3 regions of the Priestia sp. MDV22-iso46 genome follow, and region 2 is predicted to be linked to each of the others. Evidence: riboswitches for the same ligand, from Rfam matches in the RefSeq annotation. Region 2 holds a riboswitch; each other region holds the start of a gene.
What was found. Region 2 has a riboswitch for thiamine pyrophosphate ahead of AC4NPH_RS26175 (thiamine phosphate synthase). Riboswitches for the same ligand answer to the same signal wherever they lie in the genome.
Positions count from the first base shown of each region.

Region 1: another riboswitch for thiamine pyrophosphate. It lies ahead of thiT (energy-coupled thiamine transporter ThiT); the one in region 2 lies ahead of AC4NPH_RS26175 (thiamine phosphate synthase).
Region 3: another riboswitch for thiamine pyrophosphate. It lies ahead of thiM (hydroxyethylthiazole kinase); the one in region 2 lies ahead of AC4NPH_RS26175 (thiamine phosphate synthase).

Region 1 is NZ_JBZVWT010000001.1:415,200-418,478, forward strand. It holds gene AC4NPH_RS02195 (amino acid permease) at 1-912, opposite strand, end outside; lysine riboswitch at 1,015-1,199, opposite strand; TPP riboswitch at 1,374-1,474, shown strand; gene thiT (energy-coupled thiamine transporter ThiT) at 1,507-2,112, shown strand; gene AC4NPH_RS02205 (ethanolamine ammonia-lyase reactivating factor EutA) at 2,268-3,279, shown strand, end outside.
Region 2 is NZ_JBZVWT010000009.1:61,638-64,916, reverse strand. It holds gene AC4NPH_RS26190 (fluoride efflux transporter FluC) at 1-153, shown strand, start outside; gene crcB (fluoride efflux transporter CrcB) at 154-543, shown strand; gene AC4NPH_RS26180 (hypothetical protein) at 591-806, shown strand; TPP riboswitch at 969-1,070, shown strand; gene AC4NPH_RS26175 (thiamine phosphate synthase) at 1,192-1,815, shown strand; gene thiO (glycine oxidase ThiO) at 1,799-2,926, shown strand; gene thiS (sulfur carrier protein ThiS) at 2,923-3,126, shown strand; gene AC4NPH_RS26160 (thiazole synthase) at 3,132-3,279, shown strand, end outside.
Region 3 is NZ_JBZVWT010000001.1:829,090-832,368, forward strand. It holds RNA gene ssrS (6S RNA) at 1-35, shown strand, start outside; gene AC4NPH_RS04350 (pyridoxamine 5'-phosphate oxidase family protein) at 183-611, shown strand; gene thiE (thiamine phosphate synthase) at 640-1,284, opposite strand; gene thiM (hydroxyethylthiazole kinase) at 1,298-2,104, opposite strand; TPP riboswitch at 2,180-2,288, opposite strand; gene AC4NPH_RS04365 (MFS transporter) at 2,481-3,279, opposite strand, start outside.

The DNA of each region.
Region 1 (3,279 bases), on a different contig from region 2:
TGAGTTACCAGCAGATAAAACGGCTGTTAAAATAACGGCATTGATAGCTGATGCTGCAAACGCCAGACCTGCTCGTTCGAATATTAGAGTAAACGGACTGACCCGCACATCATCACTTGCTAATGAATCCGCTGTGTATGGAATAAGCATCCCAATAACAAAAATAGCTAAAATATAAAATAACAAGATGCGCCAGAAGACTTGTTTAACTGCGCGAGGAACCGTTTTTTCCGGATCTTCACTTTCTCCAGCTGCGACTCCAAGCAACTCTGTTCCTTGGAATGAAAAACCAGCAGCCATAAAAATACCTAAGACAGTAAAGAATCCACCGTGAATGGGTCCATCACCAAGCGTGAAGTTTTTAAAACCTGGTGCTTCATTGTTAAAGATACCAAAAATCATCATAATACCAATAACTAAAAAGATGATAACCGTTACTACTTTAATTAATGAAAACCAAAATTCAGATTCGCCAAATCCTTTTACAGAAAGGTAGTTAAGCCCAAACATAATTAATAAAAACAGGGCACTCCATAAAATAGAAGAAGAGTTTGGGAACCAAAATTTCATAATAAGGGCTCCAGCAGATAATTCAGCTGCAATTGTAATAGCCCAGTTATACCAATAGTTCCAGCCGAGAGCGAAACCAAAGGATGGATCTACAAACCGAGACGCATACGTACTAAACGAACCAGCTTCAGGCATATAAGCTGCGAGCTCCGCCAGGCTGGTCATCAAAAAGTAAACCATGACACCAATAATAGCGTAAGCTAAAAGCGCTCCCCCAGGTCCTGCTGTGTGAATTGCTCCACCACTTGCTAGGAATAAGCCGGTTCCGATGGCTCCTCCTAATGAAATCATCGTTAAGTGGCGAGATTTCAACCCACGTTTTAATTCTTGCTGCTCTTGCATAGATAAATACTCCTTTCGAATGTACGGAAAGAGACGGGATAACATAAAAAAAGCCCGCAGTATATGTGCGCGCTTTTAAATCTGAAAACCGCGTCAACCTTCCGTGAAGATAGCTCTTCACATCACTTGCATGATGTGACAGTTCTGTTCCTGTTCGGAGACAGCCCCAGCTTAAATCAACAGAGAAGTGATCTAAACTTCGGCAATTTTTCCTTTCAAGCAACATCCTCAATGTTCTCTGCATTTCCGTTGCTTTACTATTAAAAACTGCGACCTCTACCTCATCGATTAGGATGAGGGTTTTTTATATTCATTTGACATAAAAGAAGTATATCAAATACTAAAACGATTGTCATTATAAAAAATAGATTCAGAAAATAGAAACATCTTTGAAATCTCTCGAATCTATTTTGTTACATATGGTATAATAAATGTTGTCATAATACTACATAAATATCCGAACGTACCACAGGGGGAGCCGCCGTGCTGAGAGTGAACAAATTGTTCAGACCCTTCGAACCTGTTAGTTAACGCTAGCGTAGGAATGTGGGAATAGTAGCATATATTTGCTTACTCCTGTGTAAACCGTTTGATATGAATGATTCAAAAACAGGAGTGAGAAACGTGAATAAAGCATTACCCTTACAGGCTAAAATTGAAATAGCTATTTTTGCAGCATTAGCACTTCTACTTGATCTTTTGCCTTCCATTAAGATTGCAACGGCTGTGAGTATTTCGTTCTCCATGGTGCCCATTTTTATTATGTGCTTTCGCTGGGGAGTAAAAGGCGGGGCTCTATCTGGTCTATTATGGGGGCTGTTGCAGTTGGCAACAGGAACGGCTTATATTTTAACAGCGCTGCAAACGTTTATTGAATATATTGTGGCTTTTGCTTTTATAGGTTTTGGAGGTGTTTTTTCGCAATCTATTAAAACAAATTTAGCTAACAATAACAGATCAAAAGCTTTTGTTTTGATTGTTTTATCCCTTGTTATCGGCAGCTTCGCACGGTATTTCTGGCACTTTATTGCGGGTATTATTTTCTGGGGATCATACGCGCCAAAGGGCATGTCCGCTCTGTGGTATTCTTTTTCAATGAACGGGATTTCAATGGTAGGGTCACTAATTGCCTGCTTAGTCATTCTTTCACTATTAATTCCATCCGCATCAAGAATGATTGTAACTAAATCACACTCATAATAAAAAAGACTAAATCTACCAAGATTTAGTCTTTTTGTCATTTGTCACCTTTGTTTACACAAAAGTGTGTCAGGTTTGATAACATAGTTAGTGAAATATTCAAAAAACTGTTTTATGATAATCACCATATTCAAACGAGATAAGGGATTGATAGCATGCTACAGAAATGGATCACGAGCATAGGTTTAGATATTGGAACAAGCACAACAAAACTGATTGTAAGCAAGCTGCTAATAGCAAATCAACAAAATCAGTTTACGCTGCCAGGCTGTCAAATTATTGATCGTCGCGTAACGTATGCAAGTTCTATCTATACCACCCCTATGCTAAACGATGTTGAAATCGATGTTCAAAGATTAACGGTACTACTAGAACAAGAGTATAAGAATGCAGGAATCTCCTTAGATCAAGTGGAGGCGGGCGCTGTAATCATTACAGGAGAAACGGCTAGAAAGCAAAATGCAGAAAGTATCGTTCACTATCTAGCCGAACATGCTGGGGGTTTTGTTGTTGCAACAGCCGGCGCTGACTTGGAAGGAATATTAGCAGCAAAAGGATCAGGAGCAATCGAACGTTCTGCTGAAACAAATGCAGTAATTGCCAATATTGATGTAGGAGGAGGCACTGCTAACATCGCTTTATGTCAAAATGGAAAAGTGATAGAAACGTTTACACTGCATGTAGGCGGGAGATTAATTCGACTAAATGAAGACGGTCTTGTTACCTACGTTTCGTCTCATTTAACTGAATTTTTGAAAAATAATTCTTTAACACTGCGAGAAGGTGAAAAAGCAACATTTGAAAAGCTCTCGTCTATCTGTCAATTACTAGCTGAAGAAACCGTGAATTATGTAAAAGCGCTGAATCAAAATTCCTCGCTGCTCGTTTCTCCTCATACAAGATCTTCTATACCTCCTGAAACGATCATGGTTTCAGGAGGAGTAGGAGCAATGATGGAGAAGCAAAAGCCAAAAACAGTGAAGGAAGTGGCCATACACGGGGACGTTGGTCCGCTTCTAGCATATCATTTTCAATCCATCCAAGTATCTCAAGCCGCTGAGACAACGCGCGCTACTGTCATTGGAGCTGGTATGCAAAATACAGAAGTTAGCGGATCAACCGTATACATTAAGTCTAAAAAACTGCCGCTGAAAAACATTCCGATTA
Region 2 (3,279 bases):
GGAGACGTCATTTCTCTCACTCAGCACCATTTATTTTGGGGAGCCATTTATGTAATTGTCTCTTTAGTAGGTGGAATCCTTCTTGCTTTAGCAGGCTATCTATGCGGTGAAGCGGCAGGGGGAAATTTAGTGAAAGTACATGAGGTGAAGTAAATGAGCATAGTGAGCTTGGCACTTGGCGGGGCAGCTGGAGGGATATGCCGTTATCTTTTGGGTTTAAAAGTTACAAAAATAGTTTCAAACCCTCCTTTTCCAGTATCAATGCTGTTTGTAAACTTGCTCGGTGCGTTTGGCCTTGGTCTTTTTTACGGTAGTTATTATGGAAAGGTTCCGAGTCATGCTTATGATGATTCAATATTTTTAATGATTGGCATTGGGTTTTTTGGTGCCTTTACCACTTTTTCAACGTTCAGTGTGGAAACCGTACAGTTAATTCGAGAAAAATCTTATCGAAAAATGTTGGCGTATGTGGGGATTTCAGCATTTGGAACAGTTGGTTTATTTACAGTCGGTTTACTGGCAGGAACGTTTTTATTTAAGTAAAGAGAACGTTTCTAGTAGGGAAAAACAAAAAGACGGAGAAGTAGAGAATGGATAGAAAAGCAGAAGTTTGGAAATACATTTTGTTGATTGTAGCTGTTGCAGGTCAGATCATCGGTTTTTTATTTTTATTTATAAATGTTGTCGCGGCATTTATTTTTTACGGTTTTTATATTCTAACTTTTATTATGTTACTCCTGCTGTTTATATGGGATCGGAAAAAGGAAAAAGACAAAGAAGAATTTGACGACTATACCGATTACTAACCATATAAAAAGCAGAATGATGCGGTGCGCCGGGCCTCTTACTTACTAAAGAAGCTTAAAAGATACATCTATAAAAGGAAGAGAGCCGTAAGAGCATAAAGAGATATTGTATTTACATCTAGTTGTGTTATAATTTTAAGTGCGAAAACAAAATCAATAAATAGCAATCACTAGGGGAGCTTTTTGAAGCTGAGACGAATGTATTTCGGACCCTTTGAACCTGATCTGGTTTGGACCAGCGTAGGGAAGTGGTGATCATGTTTACATAACGATGCATGCTAACCACTCTACGTTGTAGAGTGGTTTTTTGTATGTAATAAAACCCTCTACACAAGATGAGGTGATTGAAATTTCTCTTTATTCTGAATAGAAAGGTTTCGATCATGTGGATATTCCTAAATTTCATGTCATTACAACAGATAAGCAGCCAATCGAAGAGCTTCAAAAAATTTTAACGGCTATCGCGCCTTTTGCGGGCGCCGTTCATATTAGAGAAAAAGAGAAAACGGCAAAGCAGATTCAATGTTTACTAGAAAGCCTGCCATTTTGTCGCTCTAAAATTATTTTGAATGACCGAGTTGATGTAGCGCATGCTTTAAAAGCAAAAGGCGTACAGCTTGCCTATCATAGTTTAGACGTTTCGGTTGTTATAGACGCATTTCCTTCTCTTATTGTCGGAAAATCAGTTCACTCTGTGGAAGAGGCTTTAGAAGCTGAAAAAGATGGTGCTCACTACATTCTATACGGACATATTTATTCAACACATTCAAAAAAAGGATTAAAAAGTCGAGGGATAGCAGCACTAAAAGAAGTAGTAGACGCTGTGCAGATACCGGTTATTGCCATTGGAGGAATTACACCTGTAAATGCCAAAGAGGTGCTTCAAACAGGAGCACACGGTATAGCTGTGATGTCTGGTGTCATGCTTGCGCAAGATCCCCTCAAAGCGATTAAACAATATTCTCATATATGGACATCTGGAGGTGGAGAAAATGAAGCAGCATTATGATGTACTGTTAATCGGAGGAGGTATAATCAGCTCTTCTATCGCTTATCATTTGTCAAAACAAGGAGCGTCAGTAGCTATTCTTGAACGCAATCAAATTGGTTGTGAAGCTTCAAGTGCAGCCGCTGGTATTTTAGGTGCTCAAGCTGAAATTGATGAAGAAGGTCCTCTTTTAGACCTTGCTATTAAGAGCAGAAGCATGTTTCCTGAACTGGTGAAGGAACTAAAAGAAAAAACGGCCATCGATGTAGAGCTCATTCAAAAAGGCTTATTAAAAGTCGCTGTAACAGAAGAAGATGCACACGTATTAAAGAAAAAAGCCGCTCAGCACCACCGGTGGGATGAACATGTAAGATGGATCGATGTAAAAGAAGCGCGTTTGTTAGAACCCGGGCTCTCTCCAGACATATACGGAGCCATTACAATACCGGGAGACGGCCAGCTAGCTCCGGCTAAGTTAACGCAAGCTCTTGCTCATGGAGCCTTGTATCACGGAGCAGATGTATTCGAATACTGTGACGTTCATTCTCTTATTATGGAAAATGAAACAGTAAAAGGTGTACAGACGTCCAAAGGCTCTTTTTATGGAGAAAAAGTAGTTATTGCAGCAGGCTCATGGGCTAAACGCTTTATTTCTTCTGAACATGTAGGTCAGGTGTTTCCCGTAAAAGGGGAATGTCTTGCTCTTCAAAGTCATAAGCCGCTGCTTTCTAAAACGATTTTTTTAGATGAAGGTTTTTACTTAGTGCCTAAGACTGGTGGAAGAATCGTAATCGGGGCAACTAAGCTACAGCATGATTTTACCAAGACGGTTTCTGCACAAGGTATTCAATTTTTGCTGAATAAAGCTTCTGCGCTTCTGCCGGCTATTAAAGAAGCCACATTTGAAAAAGCATGGGCTGGTCTTCGTCCGCAAACAAATGATGGCTGGCCTTATTTAGGAGAGCATCCTGAAATAGCGAATCTACACATGGCGTTTGGCCACTACCGAAACGGTATTTTATTAAGTGCTGCAACTGGAAAAATTATGGCTGATGCTTTGTTAGGGAAAAAGCCGAATCATTCATTTTTTACATCATTTCAGCTAACAAGAGTAATGGAGGGAGTTCATTGAATCTAATCATTAATGGTAAGACCGTTACTTTTGGAGATGAAATTGAAACGGTCGAGCACTTGTTGCAGGCTCAGAACCTGCATGAACGAGTGGTAATTGTTGAGCTAAACAAGAACATTTTGCAAAAAGAAGAACATAGCGATGCATGCTTAGAAGATGGCGATATATTAGAAGTTGTTTCATTTGTCGGAGGAGGATGAAGAGTATGTTAAAAATTGGACAATATACATTTAATTCACGTTTACTATTAGGAACAGGGAAATTTCCGGACTTTACGACTCAGCGTCAAGCGGTAGAAGAGTCAGAAACAGAAATTTTAACATTTGCTGTGAGACGAATGGATATTTTTGATC
Region 3 (3,279 bases), on a different contig from region 2:
TAAGACACTTAGGGTTACGGCAGTGCGGGCTTATTTTTTAGTTAGCTGTAGCTAGCTTTTTTTATTTTTCATTTTATTAGTTTACATAACTATTTTATTGTTAACTTATATTTTTTTTAGACATGTATGTTTTATTTATCTTCGATTGAGGAACATAAAAAGTAATAAAGGAGATGGATAAAATGAATGAACAAAAAATTGCTAAAAAAGTAAACGAAGTATTAGAAGGAAATCGTGTAGGAACATTAGCCACAGTTGTAAACAACAAACCCCATTCTCGCTATATGACATTCTTTAGCGATGAAGAGGGTATCGCTCTTTACACACCAACAAATATCAATACACATAAGGCAGAAGAAATCGAAGCCAATCCGAACGTGCACGTACTATTGGGCTACAGCGGTGAAGGATATGGCGATCAATACTTAGAATTATCTGGTACAGCTGTTCTTCGTACTGGTGATCAATTAAAAGGGCGTATATGGAACGATCACATGAAAGAATGGTTTGACGGTCCAAATGACCCTGAGTATGTTATTCTTGAAATTACGCCGAACGAAATTCGCTTCATGAATGAAGGCGAAGAAACTCCTCAAACTGTTCAGCTATAATAAAAAAAGCGCACAGTGTGCGCTTTTTTTATTTTCCTACCGCTTCTTTCAATTGAGCTGCTTTTTCTTTTGGAGACGCTGCTAAGCTAATCGCGGTAATAATAGAAACGCCATCTGCACCTGCTTCTACTACTTGTTTGGCATTTTCAGGCGTGATGCCACCGATTCCTACAATTGGAAAGTCAATATTCTGGTTTCGCACTTCTTCAATTAATTTTGTACCTTGCACTGCTTTTGCGTCTTTTTTTGTAGAAGTAGGAAAAACAGGTCCCATTCCTACATAATCCGCCCCGTCTTTTATCGCTTGCTGCAGCTCTTGTACATTATGAACAGAGACGCCCACAATCCCTTTTCCTATTTTCTCTCGAACAATATGAGCTTTTTCATCTTCTTGTCCAATATGAACGCCATCTGCTTGTAAGCGGATCGCTAAGTCAAGATCATCATTCACAACAAAAGGAACGCTGTGCTGCTGACAAATTTGCTGAAGTTCCTTCGCCAGCTGATATTTCGCTTCTCCTGTTAAGGCACCTTCGCCTTTTTCACGAAATTGAAACACGGTAACGCCGCCTTCAATTGCTTCTTTCAACACTTCTTTCGGATCTTTTTTACAGTTATTGCTGCCCATTATAAAATAAACTTGCAGCAGCTTTTTGATTTCTTCGTTTGTCATTTTCCAGCTCCTTTTAACGTTGATGTACTCTTGCATATGATTCAATATCCTGCCCAGATAAAAGATGAAGCTGGTTTAACAGCTCAATTTGAAAGCTTCCCGGCCCTTCTTCACCTTTTTTCGCTGCGGCGATCTCACCTGCCACTCCGTAAAAACTTAAAGCAGCAACGCTTGCCTCGACATATTCTTTTTCTACAGCAGCGAAAGCTCCTATAATTGATGTCAGCAGACAGCCAGTACCCGTCACTTTCGTAAATAACGGGTGACCGTTGTCTACTGTATACGTTGTGTTTCCATCCGTGATTACATCTTGTTTACCCGTGATAACAATCACTGTATCTAATTTGTTCGCTGCTTTCTCAGCAAGTTCAATGACGTCTCCTTGCCCTTCTAATGAATCAACGCCTTTAATGAGCCATGACTCGCCTACTACATTCGCAACTTCAGCAGCGTTACCACGAATAACTGCAATATTTAATTCTTCTACAAGCTGACGTGCTACTTCTGTACGAAACGGTGTCGCTCCGGCTCCTACAGGATCGAAAATAACCGGCACGCCATTTTCATTTGCTGATTTTCCTGCTATTCTCATCGCTTCTACTTCTTGAGCCGTCAGTGTACCCATATTTAAAACAAGCGCTCCGGCGATTCGTGCCATGTCAGCCACTTCTTCCTTCGCATAAGCCATAACAGGTGAAGCTCCTAGTGCAAGCAGTCCATTTGCAGTAAAATTGGTTACCACAACATTCGTAATATTATGAACAAGCGGACTTGTATCTCTTACTTTTTCTAATTGAGCTGAAATTTTACTAATATCCATATTCTCTCACTCTTTTCATTTAGTTTTAACACTGCAAAAAAAAGACAAAAAAGCACCTTGCATGCGCAAAGTGCTTTGGTATGTACTCACATTCCCTGCGCTGGCATTATCCAACAGGTTCAAATGGTCAACAGGCGTCCCTGTACTCTCAGCCTGCCCCGCGCAAGCTCCCATACTATTCTTGTTACGTTTAAAGTTTACTATTAACCTTTTTTATTTGCAACCATTTCACTGTTTTGCCGATAAAATAAAGCTTCTCTATAGGCTGAGTGGCGTTGTAAACCTTACACCTTTACTAAAAGAATAATCAAAAGACCTCCAGTAAGCTACTAGAGGTCTTCTATTCCCTAAGAATTCTATCATTTTTTCCTTATGGTTATTTCTCTTGAACCGCTTGATTTCTCACAGCTGTTTTTCTGTCCTTCCCTGCTCTTAAAGATAAAAGAAAACAAAGCAGCAGTACAAGTGCAGCTGATACGTACGGATAATTAATGTTTATATCAAAGAGAAAGCCTGCTACAACTGGTCCAATAATATTTCCAAGACTTGTATAAGCAGAATTTAGTCCGGCTACATACCCTTGGTCGTCTTGCGCCATCATCGACATTTGCGTGCTGATTGCCGGACGTAAAATATCTGTTGCTAAAAAGACGATGAATGTCACAACAATAATAAGCCAGTACGTGTGCACAAATAGCGTAAGTAAAATAAAAAGTCCCGTCATCATCAAGCAAAACGAAATCACTCTTTTTTCACCAAACTTATTTAAAATCCAGCCAAAAATCGTAACCTGCACTACAGCCCCCGCAATAGAGCCAAACGTAATAACAAACGCAATATCTTTTGGCGTAAAGCTAAATTTATGATCAACAAATAGTGAAAAAATCGTTTCATAATTGGATAATCCAAACGATGTCACAAAAACAATAATTAAACTTAGAAAATAAGGTTCTTTATAGGAATTCATAAGCTGCAGTAGCAGCCGATCTTCTTTTGGATTCTCATTGTTTGAAACAGCATGATTTTGTACAGGACGAGACTCTGGCAAAACAAAAAGCGTAATCACTGCAGCCAAGCCTCCTGCTACTGCGGCCATATAAAATGGTACACGCATGCCGTATTCAGCTAAAAAGCCTCCGATACCGGGCCCAATAATAAATCCTGTTGTAATCGCC